Regions from separate parts of the Thalassolituus sp. UBA2590 genome, predicted to be linked through region 1. Evidence: predicted binding sites of a transcription regulator. Region 1 holds the regulator's gene; the other holds the start of a gene.
The links. Region 1 encodes FNR, which switches genes on or off when oxygen is low (the NO sensors DNR and NnrR bind a similar motif). Its sites were predicted from a motif close to TTGATNTANATCAA; they were not measured.

Region 2: a site for FNR is predicted at 5,453-5,466, ahead of B2067_RS09120 (bacteriohemerythrin). Genes of this name have one in related genera too.

What each region holds. Positions count from the first base shown of each region.
Region 1 is NZ_DDKU01000004.1:32,266-39,655, forward strand. Features, by position in the region: gene B2067_RS00390 (heavy metal translocating P-type ATPase) at 1-2,108, shown strand, start outside; gene ccoS (cbb3-type cytochrome oxidase assembly protein CcoS) at 2,111-2,344, shown strand; gene B2067_RS00400 (sulfite exporter TauE/SafE family protein) at 2,337-3,014, shown strand; gene fnr (fumarate/nitrate reduction transcriptional regulator Fnr) at 3,043-3,807, shown strand; gene B2067_RS00410 (hypothetical protein) at 4,062-4,556, shown strand; gene ttcA (tRNA 2-thiocytidine(32) synthetase TtcA) at 4,613-5,575, shown strand; gene B2067_RS00420 (hypothetical protein) at 5,582-6,070, opposite strand; gene greB (transcription elongation factor GreB) at 6,138-6,674, opposite strand; gene B2067_RS00430 (PGPGW domain-containing protein) at 6,754-7,023, shown strand; gene B2067_RS00435 (DNA-J related domain-containing protein) at 7,052-7,390, shown strand, end outside.
Region 2 is NZ_DDKU01000100.1:13,307-20,696, forward strand. Features, by position in the region: gene B2067_RS09095 (methyl-accepting chemotaxis protein) at 1-1,443, shown strand, start outside; gene B2067_RS09100 (glycine cleavage system protein R) at 1,467-1,982, opposite strand; gene B2067_RS09105 (homoserine dehydrogenase) at 2,169-3,473, shown strand; gene B2067_RS09110 (substrate-binding periplasmic protein) at 3,621-4,379, shown strand; gene B2067_RS09115 (LysR family transcriptional regulator) at 4,449-5,384, shown strand; gene B2067_RS09120 (bacteriohemerythrin) at 5,532-5,960, shown strand; gene B2067_RS09125 (D-hexose-6-phosphate mutarotase) at 5,944-6,858, opposite strand; gene B2067_RS09130 (GreA/GreB family elongation factor) at 6,920-7,390, shown strand, end outside.

The DNA.
Region 1 (7,390 bases):
CCTGTGCCTGGTTGATTGAGCACAGAGTTAATCAACTCAAAGGTGTCGAACGGGCGACACTGAATCTCTCGAACCACCGACTCGTCGTTGCGTGGAATAATACCGACATCGCACTATCCCAGATATTCGAAGCCATCTATCGCCTCGGCTACAAAGCCGCACCGTTTTCATCAACGGAAGACGACGCGCAGCGCGAGCGTGAGGGTAAGAAAGCGATCCGGCGGCTCGCCGTCGCCGGTATCGGCATGATGCAGGTGATGATGCTTGCGGTGCCCCTGTATGCTGGCATGGCAGAGCAGTACGAAGTATTTATGCGCTTCGCGTCAATGATTCTGACCTTACCAGTCGTGTTATACAGCGCCCGACCTTTCTTTGATGCGGCAATACGCGATTTGAAGACACGCCATCTGACCATGGATGTACCTGTGTCACTGGCAATTATTCTCGCCTTCTGCGCCAGTATCTGGAGCACGTTCAACCAGGGCGTCGAAGTTTATTTCGACTCTGTCTGTATGTTCACTTTCCTGCTGCTGCTCGGGCGTTTTCTGGAAATGCGCGCCCGCCATCGAATGGGCAAAGCAGGCAACAACCTGATGACACTTCTGCCGAATGTAGCGCTGAAACAAACGCAGGACGGTGAAGAAATCATCGCCGCAGGTGACATTTCAACCGGCGACCGTTTGTTGCTGAAACCCGGGTATCCAGTCCCAGCCGATGGCGTTGTGGTTGAAGGTCAGAGCACGGTCGACGAATCAGCACTGACGGGCGAATACATGCCGCTGAACAAGCAAGCCGGCGACACGTTGATCGGCGGCACCATGAACGTCGAAAGCCCGCTCATTATGGAAGTCACAGCCACCGGTGCCGATGCGCAGCTATCGACCATCGTTCGCCTGATGGATCGCGCGCAGCAGGAAAAGCCCAAAGTCGCTCTTATTGCCGATAGCATTGCCAGCCGGTTCGTTGCGGCGGTTCTGATTATCTCCGCGTCGGTGTTCAGCTACTGGATGTTTCAGGGCAACGACCACGCCTTCTTTATCGCACTCTCTGTTCTCGTCGTCACCTGCCCATGTGCCCTGTCACTTGCTACGCCAACCACTCTGACAGCGGCAACAACGGCGCTGCGCGAACGCGGCTTATTAATCAGTAAAGGTCATGTTCTGGAAACCCTGCAGTCAGTGAACCGCGTGGTGTTCGATAAAACAGGCACCCTGACTCTGGGGCACCTGACACTGACGGAAGTCCGCCCTGTTGCGGGCGGTATAGAAAACAGCCTGGAGCTGGATCAGGATACTCTGGCCTCGGTAGTTGCATCGCTTGAACAGCACGCCAGCCACCCGATTGCGAAAGCCTTCCGTCACTACCCGGTGCTTGCTACCGAAGACATTCAGCACCACCCGAGTCAGGGCGTCAGTGGTCAGGTTAATGGCTACAGGTTCCGTTTCGGCCGCCCGGATTTCGTCTGGCCAGAGGGGATTCTGCCGCCAGATAGCGCATCGGGACAGTGGTTATTGCTTGCCGATGATAAGCAACCGTTGGCCTGGTTCCTCCTCAATGACACAGTGCGTCGCAGCGCAGGTCCGTTAATTGAAACATTAAAAACCCGCGGTATTGAAGTCGCACTGCTGACCGGCGATCCTTCAAGGTCAGCGACTCTCGTCGCTGACGAACTCGGTATTTCAGACGTGCGCAATGGCCTCAGCCCAGAGGATAAGCTTGCCATCGTGCGCGAGTGGCAAAAACAGGGCGATACCGTTCTTATGGTAGGAGATGGTATTAATGACGTTCCGGTGCTGGCGGGCGCGGATGTCTCGCTGGCTGTGAATGAAGCTACAGATCTGGCGAAAACCAATGCAGACACCCTGCTGACGAATGGTCGCCTTGAAGTCATTGCTGATGCGTTATCAGTCTCCCACAAAACCCGCAATGTCATTCGTCAGAACATCGGTTGGGCGTTACTATACAACCTGATAGCGTTACCACTTGCGGCGGCCGGTATGGTGCCGCCCTGGGCCGCGGCCATTGGCATGTCATTCAGCTCACTACTTGTTGTTCTGAATGCCCTGCGACTGACTCGTCGTCCACCTGCACTTACTGCTGAGAGCTGACCATGGATATTATTTACGTACTGGTTCCCCTGTCGATTGCCCTGCTCGCCATTGCCGTTGCCATCTTTTTCTGGGCTGTGAAAGGCGGCCAGTTTGATGACCTGGATTCGCCCGCGCACAAGATTCTGTTCGATGATGATGAGTACCTGAACGAGCGCCGCGAAGATAGCGTTGAGACCAATTCAGACGCGGATTCAGAGTCAGACGGCGAGCCCAGAAAATCCAAGAATGACTGAACCCTTATCCCTCCTTACCGCCCTGCTACTTGGCTTATTTGGTGCCAGCCACTGCCTGGTTATGTGTGGTGGAGTTGCCGCGGCAGCAGGACAGCTGGACACCCAGCACAGAGTCCGGGCTTCACTGCTGTTCAATTTTGGCCGCATTACCAGCTATACCCTTGCAGGCCTGATTGTTGGCAGTCTCGGACTTTGGCTGTCGAGCCTGCACGAAGCTCTGATGATCACACTACGTTCAATCGCAGGCGTTATGCTCATATTAATGGGTCTCTACGTCGCGCGCTGGGCGCTGTGGCTCACGCGCATTGAGCAACTTGGCCAACTGTTCTGGCGCAGGATTCAACCCCACGCTCAGAAGCGGCTGGGCCGTTCAGATCCGGCCAGCCAGTGGCTTCTCGGTATGTTGTGGGGTTGGTTGCCCTGTGGGCTGATATACAGCACTCTGAGCTGGGTAGCAGCTAACGGTCAGCCTGCGATGGGCGCTCTGACTATGTTTGTCTTTGGTCTCGGAACCTTTCCCGCTATTTTATCCGCTGGGCTGGCCTCGGCATCCGTGATGAATATTATTCGGCATCAGTGGGCGCGAAATATTGCGGGCCTATTATTGATCGGTTATGGTTGCTGGACTCTGGCTTCCGTGTGGCAACCTGCCATGTTCGCAGCCGCTTGATCTAAAGTATTAGAGATCGTTCTTGCCTATGAAAACGTCAGTTAATGCTCCTCTGCGTGGAGCTCAGCCTCATTGTCAGACCTGTTCACTGAATGCTCTTTGTCTGCCTCTTTCCCTGACCGAAAGTGATATGGAGCGTCTGGACGACATCATCCGTCGTGGTCGCCCGATCCAGAAAGGCCAACTGCTGTTTCAGCAAGGTACAGAATTTCAGTCTGTATTCGCGGTTCGTACGGGCGCACTGAAGACCTACACCCTGGCAAGTAATGGCGAAGAGCAGATCACAGGTTTTCACCTGGCCAGCGAGCTGATCGGATTGTCTGGCTACAACGCAGGCACGTATCCGCTGACGGCAAAAGCCCTCGAAACCACAACAGTATGTGAAATTCCGTTGCAGCAGCTTGAACAACTGGCGGATGAGCTACCTGATTTGCGTCGTCAGCTGATGACCACCATGGGCAATGAAATCCGGCACGATCAGAACATGATGCTGCTTCTCAGCAAGAAGAATGCAGAAGAACGCGTTGCCTCTTTCCTACTGGATATTTCGCAACGTTATCAGCGTCGTGGTTTCTCAGCGACTCACTTCCGCCTGCCAATGTCACGTGTCGACATCAGTAACTACCTGGGCCTGGCGGTAGAAACCATCAGCCGAGTGTTCACACGCTTCCAGAAAAATGAACTGATCGAAACACAAGGCAAAGAGATTATCCTGAAAGACAGCGACACCTTGTTTGATCTCGCCGGACTTACACGCGCCAACGATGAGTGTCTGCATCAGGCAGAAAGCTGATTTAAATTTTGGCTTTTAGCATCCTAATGAGCACACGGACCGTGCTCATCCTCTTTTCGCTCGCTATATCAGACATTGGTCACAGTGCGCAAATATTTGCTTCCCCCTGAGACCTGCATCACTATGCTTCACGTACTGGGCAGTACTATTGAGTAAACATCTGATAACAGGCGCTGCCTGTACCGGCAGTTATTCAGGTACGCTTATTGCTCCTGATATTGAGACTGCCAAAATTACACCCTCTGGAGTTTCTGATGGGTATAGATGCTGATGATTTCCGGACGTACGTTATTCGTCCAACACTGCAGAAACTGGACGCTAACAGTGCCGACGCAGAGCTTTTACTGCTGGGTACTGCAGCCATTGAGTCTGAGCTGGGCTCATTCCTGAAAACAGAGGGGCAACGCACCTCGGGTATTTACCGGCTGCATGGCCTGACGCACCGGCATATCTGGGATGACTATCTTGCAGATCGGCCAGAACTGGCCAGTAAAGTGCGAGGCATTGCCAGCCAACGGGAATTCCTGGAGAACCCGCACGCTGAACTAACAACAAACCTCGCCTATGCGACCGCTGTTACCTGGCTCGCCTACGTTCGCCACCCTCAGTTCACCCTGCCCCGTGGCGCCAGTGTGGTGCATCTGGCAACGCTCTGGAAAAACTGTTATCACACCCGTGACGACCTGAGCGTACAGGACTTCGTGCAACGCTATGAAGAACTGGTTGAATCCAGTGACGCTGTGGCCTGATGTTTATATAAGCACCGCATTCTGATATAAAGCGCACCCTACGCATGGGGTGTTGTATGTCTGAATTGAACGTGTCTGAATCTGCTGTTTCACAACCTGAAGAAGGCTATCAGCCTGAGATCTTCGATCCAGCGGCCGCTGAGCTATCTGCAGAAGCTACTGAAGCTGCAGCCAATCAAGCTGAACGCAAATCCAGAACCGAATTCAACAAGCTCCAGAAGCGCCTTCGTCGTAACGTCGGCAAAGCCATCGAAGATTACCGGATGATTGAAGACGGTGACAAAATCATGGTGTGTCTGTCGGGTGGCAAAGACTCTTACACCATGCTGGAAATTCTGATGAGCCTGCAAAAGAGCGCGCCCGTCAACTTCGAGCTGATCGCCGTCAATATGGATCAGAAACAGCCAGGCTTCCCTGAGCATATCCTACCGGCTTACCTTGAACAGGTGGGCGTGCCCTACCATATCATCGAGAAAGACACCTACAGCGTCGTTAAAGAGATCATCCCTGAAGGAAAAACCACCTGCGGGCTATGCTCACGCCTGCGCCGCGGTACTCTGTATGGCTATGCAGAATCGATTGGCGCCAACAAGATTGCATTGGGTCATCACCGTGACGACATCATCGAAACTCTATTTCTGAATATGTTCCACGGCGGCAAGCTCAAGGCCATGCCGCCCAAGCTGCTCAGCGACGACAAAAAGCACGTTCTCATTCGTCCTCTGGCGTATTGCAAAGAAAAAGACATTGAGAAGTTTGCCATCGAGAAAGAATTCCCGATCATTCCCTGCAATCTGTGCGGTTCTCAAGAGAACCTGCAGCGTCAGAACATCAAAGGAATGCTGGCTCAGTGGGAGAAAGAACAACCAGGACGCAGTGAAAACATCTTTGCCGCTGTCTGTAACGTTGCGCCATCACAGCTGGGCGATCGCGAACTGTGGAACTTCGAAGGTCTGCAGGACGAACAGGATAAGAGCCACCTGGGTACCCGCATTGACCTTCTGGCGTCGGACGACTGACCCCGCTCAGACTCCGCCGCCAAGCATACGCGTAATATTGACCTGCATGTCGCCGGGCCCCCGGAGCAGCAGGTCGAATTCGTAACGTCGCTCATTCATCATATCTTCCGCCATCGCCTTGAGGCGACAAGCATCCCGCGCCAGGGTCGGCTGCGGCATTTCAATTCTGACCAGATAGTCTTTTTCAAGCGGCTCTACGGCCAGCGTTGATACCGCCGCTGTCGGGGCGCCTGCAATTCCTTTCCGTAGCCATTGTACGAACAGCCCGTGACTGCCATCGTCGTTCATCTTTCGAATCAGACGGATATACCCTTCAGCGTCTTCCGATTTCCATGGGCAAACCTGAGTCACAGCATCGACCCAGACCGGCATCACATAGGCTTCTGACAGCGCATCTTTAGTATCTTGGTTTGAATCTGAACCGTGATCCGCGTGATTATCGGCCAGAGCCAGGGCCGGTATAGCGAGCAGCGTAAGCAGCCATCGTTGCATCATCATGCACCTCCTTTGCTCAAGACTAGTTCATACCTGCCCGTGCGTCATATTCCCGCACGGGGATCACTTACGAAAACTCGGGTGTCGGCCGCTTATCCCAGTGAGGTCGCTCGTACTGTACTTTAGCAATAAAGTACGTCGTTTCTCCTTTAGGAAGACGCACGGTCACCTCATCATCAACGAACTTACCAATTAAGCCACGTGCCAGTGGCGCATCAACGCTAATGTACCCATGCGGTAAGTCGATCTCATCTTCCCCGACAATCCGGTAACGCAGGATCTCACCGTCTTCGTCTTCAAGTTCAATCCAGGCACCAAAAAACACTTTATCGAGATCTGCCGGCGGACGATCGACCACGGTGACTGCCTCAATGCGCTTGCCGAGAAACCTGAGACGACCATCTATCTGTCTGAGGCGCTTTTTCCCGTAAATGTATTCAGCGTTCTCGGAACGGTCTCCGAGCTTAGCCGCGTCAGAGACCTCCTGAGTTACCTTCGGGCGTTCGCGGCGCCATAAAAAATCGTGCTCGTCTTCAAGAGCTTTCAGCCCGCCCGGTGTAATCAGGTGTGCCCGGCGCGGCAGCGGCTTTTTATTTTCGGTCATCGTATTGCAACATCTGGTCAGTAGTTTGAGCGCACACACTACTTGCACGCGCCCTTGAGGCTTTTCTAAAGCATAACTAATGATCCGACGCAGTGTAACTCTTGTCGGCGGCGTCCTTCTGATCGTTGCCGGGCTACTCGTTCTACCATTGCCTGTACCCGTTGGTTTACTGATGATCATCCTTGGCGTTTCGCTGCTCGTGCCGGCAATCCCCGCACTTGCACGCTATCTGAAGCGCATTCGCCGACGCTACCCCATTACCTCTCAGCGTCTGAATCACATCAGTCCACGACTGCCCGGGTTCGTCCGGCGCGTGATTGAAGAAACCGACCCGGATAGAAGAAGCTGACCGCGCCTCTCTGTGCTAACTTGTGTGCATGGAAGAAGACACTCTCAATCTGGTCACCGATCTTTTAGCGACTTACCTTGCCGATGGACACCGGTGCCCGGAATACGAACTGATCCGGTGGTTACAGGCCCCAGAGCAAGGCATATTTCGTGAAGATGCCCTGAGCGATTCTATGACTCTGTTCCAGGCTAACTTCATCGTCATGCATGCCCTGTATCGATTGCGAAATCGTTGGCTTGAGGATGCGCGGGGTTACCTTCAGATCAGTGCACTGGATATAGGACTCGTTCCTTTAAAAACTGACAGCGGGAGCGACCTGCCCGACCAACACGATGCACTCGCTGAGTATTATCTCGATCTGAACAAT
Region 2 (7,390 bases), on a different contig from region 1:
GAAGTTAGCGGGTATTCGCGCGAGGAGCTCATTGGCCAGCCTCATAATATTGTTCGCCATCCGGATATGCCCGTCGAAGCCTATGAATCGATGTGGAAGGAGCTGAAAGCAGGTTCACCCTGGATGGGGTTGGTGAAGAACCGTTGCAAAAACGGTGATTATTACTGGGTCAGCGCCTATGTCACTCCAGTCATAGAAGGTGGGGTTGCGGTCGGTTATGAGTCAGTGCGTACTGCACCTTCCCGGGATCAGATTGCCAGAGCTGAAGCCGCTTACCGTGGTCTGAATGATGGGTCGTGGCTCAGAAAGCAGCGCCTGAAGAAGATCCGACAGCAGATTACATTGCCTGTTGTTCTCCTTCTTATGATTTTTGCGGGCTTTCATATCAATGGTGTTAATGGAGCCATTGAGGGGGCGTCGTTTGGAGCGATTGGCGTGTTGCTCTTTTCTATCGCACGCCTGAAGCGCCGCTTGAGAGATCTGTCGGTTCAGTCTTCTGGTTTCTTTAACGATCCACTTGCTGCGCGGGTCTATCATAATCGCGATGATGCTGCTGGGCAGGTGGCGATGGCACTCACCAGTCAGAATGCACGCTTGGATACTATTCTCACCCGTATCGAAGATGCTGCTCAGGCCATGTCGGTAAAAACTGCTGAGGGATTGAGTAAGTCTATGAGTGCGCACGGCCAGATAGAAAAGCAGCAGGGTGAAAGCCAGCGTATTACTGAGGCGATGCGCGAAGTCAGTAATGCGATCGAAACAACGACCAAAAACATCCATGAAACGGCGGCTAACTCGGTTCAGGTTCAGACACTGGTTAAGTCAGGGACAGACCTGGCATCAAGTACCCACAAGGCCATTGAAGCCCTGAATGAGATCACTGAAAAAGTTACGGAGACGGTCCGGACCATTGAGTCAGAGACCTCACGGATTTCCGCCGCAGCTGGTGTCATTGAGGATATTGCTGAGCAAACTAATCTGCTTGCTCTTAATGCGGCAATTGAGTCGGCACGAGCCGGAGAGCAAGGCCGTGGATTTGCTGTTGTGGCCGATGAAGTACGGACTCTCGCTCAGAAAACTCAGGATACAACGAGCGATATCCACCGTGTGATTAACGATTTGTCGGTCAGCGTTTCTACTGCAGTCGACATGGCGGCAGGAGGTTCGGAGTCGGCAGCCGGTGGTTTGAGCAAAGTGAATGAAATGGAAGTGATGCTGAAGAGCATTTCATGCGCTGTGGATGATATCGCTACTGTATCGGACTCAATGGCCGAGTCGGCAGAGCGTCAGGCGGTGCTGACTAATGAAATGACGGAGCAGGTCGGAAATGTATCAGAGCTGGCTAAGGGCTCACTTAGCCAGTCTAACGAGGCCGCGTCGACGATGCAGGACATTGGGCGTCTCTCCACCGGTCTGCGCGAACTGGTTCAGCGCTTTCGCTGACAGGCACCGGATTATTCCGAAGATTAGTCGTTCTGAAGCTCAACCATCAGGTCGTCTGAGAGTGCTTCCAGGGCGTCACTGACGTCATCATGATCCAGGGTATCCGGTACACTGGCGCGAATTTCACTCCTGAACAGAGGAACTGCAGACATCTCTGCAGGTTCGCAACTGGTGCTCAGCTCGAGTACGTTTACGCCTATCTGCGCCAGGGCTTGAGATACCTCCCTGACAATGCCCGGGCGGTCATTCCCTACCACACTAAGGCTGACAATGTGAGTCGCCTTAGACGCGAGGGGAGTGGCCGGATTTTCAACCCGGACCAGAAGCCCGGAGCTGTCGAGGCTGGACAGAGCGGCAACTAACTTACTCTTGTGTTCACTATCGATACTGATGCGCAGGATTCCTGCGAATTTGCCTGCCATCTGAGCCATACGGCTTTCGAGCCAGTTGCCCTGATGATCGGCAATCACAGAAGACAACTTCTCTACAATCCCTGGTTTATCGTCAGCAATGACGGTCAGAACGAGAAAGTCAGGCATGCTTGATCCTTACGAATTATTTTTAGATCAGAAACGTTATCACAGGCTTATGAGGCTTCCTATTCTAATGCAGTAATTTATACCCTCAGGGATTTCGTCCAGCCTCTAATATGATACATTTATGCCCCAAACCCTTATGGGCATGGCAACAGGCCATGTCTGATCGACCTGACAGGAGATTTGATCTTGAAACCGGTAAAAGTAGGTATCTGCGGTTTAGGTACAGTAGGCGGTGGTACATTTAATGTACTGACTAATAATGCGAAAGATATTGCACGCCGTGCCGGTCGGGACATTATTATCGAGCAGGTTGCCATGCGTCATCCAAACCCGGCGGTGGAAATCGGCTCGGTTAAGACGACAGAAGATGTTGCCGACGTCATCAGCAATCCTGATATCGATATCGTGGTCGAACTGATTGGTGGCTACACCGTAGCAAAAGACGTAGTGATGGGCGCCATCGAAAACGGCAAGCATGTCGTCACTGCGAACAAGGCTCTGATCGCCGTTTACGGCTCTGAAATCTTTGCTGCTGCGGAAGCGAAAGGCGTGTCTGTGATGTACGAAGCCGCTGTCGCCGGTGGCATTCCGATCATCAAGGCCATTCGTGAAGGTCTGGCGGCAAACCATATTAACTGGCTTGCAGGTATCATTAACGGTACCGGTAACTTCATCCTGACCGAAATGCGTGACAAAGGCCGTGATTTTGCCGACGTACTGGCAGAGGCCCAGGCGCTGGGGTATGCCGAAGCTGATCCGACGTTTGACGTTGAAGGTATTGATGCTGCACACAAGCTAACCATTCTTGCGTCGATCGCTTATGGTATCCCGCTTCAGTTTGAGCATTGCTATACCGAAGGTATCAGCAAAGTGGCTCCAGAGGACGTTGAATACGCAGAAGAGCTGGGTTATCGCATCAAGCACCTCGGGATCAGCAGCCGCACCGAGAAGGGCATTGACCTGCGTGTGCATCCGACTCTGATCCCTGAGCACCGTCCGATTGCCAAAGTCGACGGCGTACTTAACGCTGTGACCGTAAATGGTGATGCCGTAGGCGATACCCTGTACGTAGGTGCTGGCGCAGGAGCTGGGCCGACTGCATCGGCGGTAGTTGCTGACATCATTGATCTGGCACGAACGCTGGAAGCACCGGCGTCGGCAAGTGTTAATCACCTGGCGTTCGATAGTGAAAGCATCGATAACCTGCGTGTACTGCCGATTGAACAGGTAGAAACTGCATACTATCTGCGTATTCAGGTTCAGGATCGCACCGGTGTACTGGCGAGCATCGCGACGACGCTCAGCGAGCACGACATCAACATAGAGGCTCTGATTCAGAAAGAGCCGCGCATGGAGAATGATCTGGCTCAGATCATTATCCTGACCCACAAAGTGGAAGAAGCGCGTATGAATGCTGCGATCGAGGCTGTTGAGAGCCTCGACAGTACACACGGTAAGATCACTCGCATCCGTGTTGAGCATCTCGACTGACCGCTGTAACACCGACGTATGCGACACAAAGCGGAGCCTCAGGGCTCCGTTTTTTGTCCTGTCTGACGGTCTTTACGGATAAAATAGAGGCGTTCTTATGTGTTTAGCATATTCTTAACCAGTAGTTATTCGTTCAGGACAGGGCTTATGTTGAGTCGAATCGTAGTTTCTCTGGCTTTTATGCTAGGAATGTCGTTCTCTGCGGTCGCAGAAGAAAAGGTCGTACGACTCGCTTCTCTGGAATGGGCGCCATACACCAGTGAGACACTCAAGAATCAAGGGGCGACTACAGAAGTAGTGCGTCGTGCCTTTGCAGCCATGGGATATGAGCTTCAGGTAATTTTTTACCCATGGGAGAGAGCCGTCAAAATGGGCAGCGATGGCAGTCACGGCCTGGATGGTTTCTTTCCGGAGTATTATCGTGAAGACGTTAATGAGGGCATCGTGTTTTCGGATCCGGTTGGATACGGGCCTCTTGGCCTTGCACAGAGGGTTGATATGGTAGTCGACTGGAAAAAGCTCGAAGATCTGACGCCATACACCATAGGTACCGTTCAGGGATATGCCAATACCATAGAGTTTGATGAACTGGTTATTGAACAGACCCTGAATGTCAGTGAAGCTATGACAGATGTTACCAATCTGATGAAACTGGTTTACGGCCGGGTCGATCTCTCGGTTATTGATCAACACGTATTCGCTTATTTACTGGCAACGAATCCTGAACTCAATGCAGTACAGGATCAGTTGTTGTTTCATCAAACGCTGCTGGAGATAAAGTCTCTCTACGTCTGTTTCAACGAAGGCAGTGCTGACCTTGCTGAAATCCTTAATCAAGGGCTCGCCAAAATTGACATACGAGCCATGCAGGACGAGATATTCTCTGATTATTACCTGAGCAAATGAATATCGTTTTTCCATTTATCAGGTGAATAGTGTAGTCTGCGCACATGTTTCCTCCTGCGCTGTTCTGCCATGAATCTTGATCGTATCGACCTTAACCTCCTCGTATATCTCGACGTACTGCTGCGCGAAGGCAGTGTCACCAAAGCTGCTCAACAGCTGGGTATTACTCAGCCTGCCATGAGTAATGGTTTGCGCCGACTCAGAGATCTGTTTGGTGATCCGCTGCTGGTGCGAACGTCTGATGGCATGACAGCAACAGAGCGTGCTCAGGAGCTACAGCCGGTGATCCGCAAAGCTTTGGGTGAGTTACAGATGGCCCTGCAGCCACAGGAAGAATTTGACGCCAGAATCAGTCACCGGGTGTTCCGGATTATGGTGAGTGACTATGCCGAGTCGACACTCGTTCCTGAACTGGTAAAGCGTCTCAGGACGGATGCGCCGGATGTCATTCTTGATGTACTGACCCCGTCTGACGTTACTTTTAAAGACGTTGAAGCAGGGAAGGTCGATATGGCGATTAACCGCTTTGATGAGATGCCTCAATCCTTTCACCAGATGGCTCTCTGGCAGGATGACTTCGTTTGTCTGGTGAATCCAGACCATCCCAATGTCGACCGATTTGATCTGGACGCTTACCTGTCCAGTAAGCATATCTGGGTAAGTAAAACCGGTATGGGCGCAGGAGTGGGTATCGATCCGGAAAAGGTCGTGCGTCTGGGCTGGGTGGACAATGCATTATCAAAGCTGGGGCAAAAGCGAAAAATATCTGTATTTACCCGTCACTATCAGATGCCAGCGCTACTTGCGCTCAATAATGATCTGGTTGCTACTTTGCCTCGAAAGGTAGCCGATATGCAGGCCGAATCAGCCTCTCTGCAGGTGAAAGAGCCTCCATTCAAGATCCCTCCGTTCGAGCTCAAGATGGCATGGTCCCCCTTACTACAGCATCATCAGGCACATCGCTGGTTACGGCGTACAATCGTTGATGTAGCGCAGTACTGTTAACTTGCTCATGTCGCTTGTAGAACACTTGTAGCCTGCGTGTGGCGAATTGTCCGGATTTGTCACGCCGCTTGATTCACATCAAGCCAAGGCCCTCCACTTAGGACACAATAGAGCCTGTTGATAAGAGTGTTAATTCAGGAGGCGCTCATGTCCATGATGTTCTGGGATTATCCGCAATTGTCGGTTCAGTTTATGAATCGCGAGCATGAGACCTTTGTAGGTCTCATGAATGATGCAGAGCAGGCGCTGACGATGGGGACCTTCTCGGTTCAGCACTTTAAACGGCTTGTACAGCATTGCCAGGAGCATTTCGCACACGAAGAGCGTGAGATGCAGAGGGCGCACTTTCCAGGTTTCGAATTACACAAGAAACAGCACGATCGTGTGTTGCTGGAGATGACTGAGCTTCTCAAGGAATATGTCGCGACTCAGGACATTGAGCCATTGCTCAGGTACCTGCAAGACGTGTTACCTGAATGGTTTACTCAGCACATTCACACACTGGATCAGGTGACGGCGCAATACCTCACTGCCGCCTATGCCAAATCAAACCGTCGGGCTAAATCGATCGGTTAACCAGGGTCATGCGCAAAGTATGGCTTTCGCCAGGCTCAAGCGATACTGCGGCGTCCATAACATCCGCGGACTCAACGCAGAACATGTTTTTCCAGGCGTCATCCTCAAACTGACTCAGGCGTGCTCCTTTATCAATCCACGGGTTCCAGACAATCGCCGTGCGGTTATTTCCGCTTAAGATCATGGTTGAGCCGGGAGATTGCAGAGTAAGATCCCGGCTGACCGTGTAAATCCGGTCGGTTTCTTCGACGAATGCAACAGGTCCGTTCTGCGTTTTTGTTACCCAGCCATCGAGGGCATCGATATATGACTCATCTTCAAGCCCGGCGATGCTGGTCTGGTTAATATCGGTCGTAGGGAAATAGGTATGCAAGGCCTGAGAGACTGTGACCTTTTTCTGCCTGGCAGTTGTTGTGAGAGCCAGTGTCAGCGCGGAAGCCGACATGGTTATCTCAAGTTTAAGTGAGGCCTCGCCGTTCCAGGCTGGGTGTGCGGGATTCTCAAGAGACAGGCTGAGTACAATGTCTGAGTCAGATTCAGCGACAGAGGTCAAGCTCCAGTCCTGAGAGCGGGCGAAGCCGTGTGCTGGTGCATTGTCACCGGTGATATATGCTGCCACAGATGACGGATTCTTAGCAGCATCACCGAACCAGGGCCAGCAGATGGGGATTCCACCACGTAGAGAGGTGCCGGTTTTATATTCTGCAGCCTCGCTTAGCCAGAGCCACTCTTCGCTCTGGACGGCAAAGCGCAGCAGCTGTGCGCCTTGTATCGCCAGATCTGCACTGAAGTCGGTATGGCGAACCAGGATCACTGGCAGAGCATCGCGCATTTCTACCGACAGGTATTGAGTATCGCTCAGTTGCTCGCGCAGTGCGTTATACTTCTGCAGAGTCATAAGGCAGCTCCGAATCTGGGAATTTACGTCGATGATGACACAGTGCTGGTGGGATAAATAGTTGAATAAACAATTACTTAAAGACGCGTTACTGAGATCACTCGACGAAGAGATCAATGCCGCATTAGCGGCCGCAGGTGAGGCACATGCAACGGCCTCGCATGGCGAAAATAAGCCCGAGAACCAGTACGATACTCTGGCGCTGGAGGCTGCTTATCTCGCGCATGGGCAATCCGAGAGGATTCTCCAACTACAACAGACCAGAATAAATCTGAGTCGTTGGGTCGCTCCGGATTTCAGTGAAGATGACTCGGTGCGGATGGGCGCCTGTGTGGTACTGCTTTCTGAAAACGACGAGGAAAGAAGCATATTTATTGCCCCTGTCGGTGGCCGGGAACTGGAGTTTGAAGGTGAGAAAATATTGGTGGTCAATCAGGAAGCACCAGTAACCCGGCGCCTGAGTGGCTTGCAGATCGGCGATGAAGTGGAGCTGACTCTGGGGGGGCGCAGCAGCCTCTGGGAACTGCTCGCT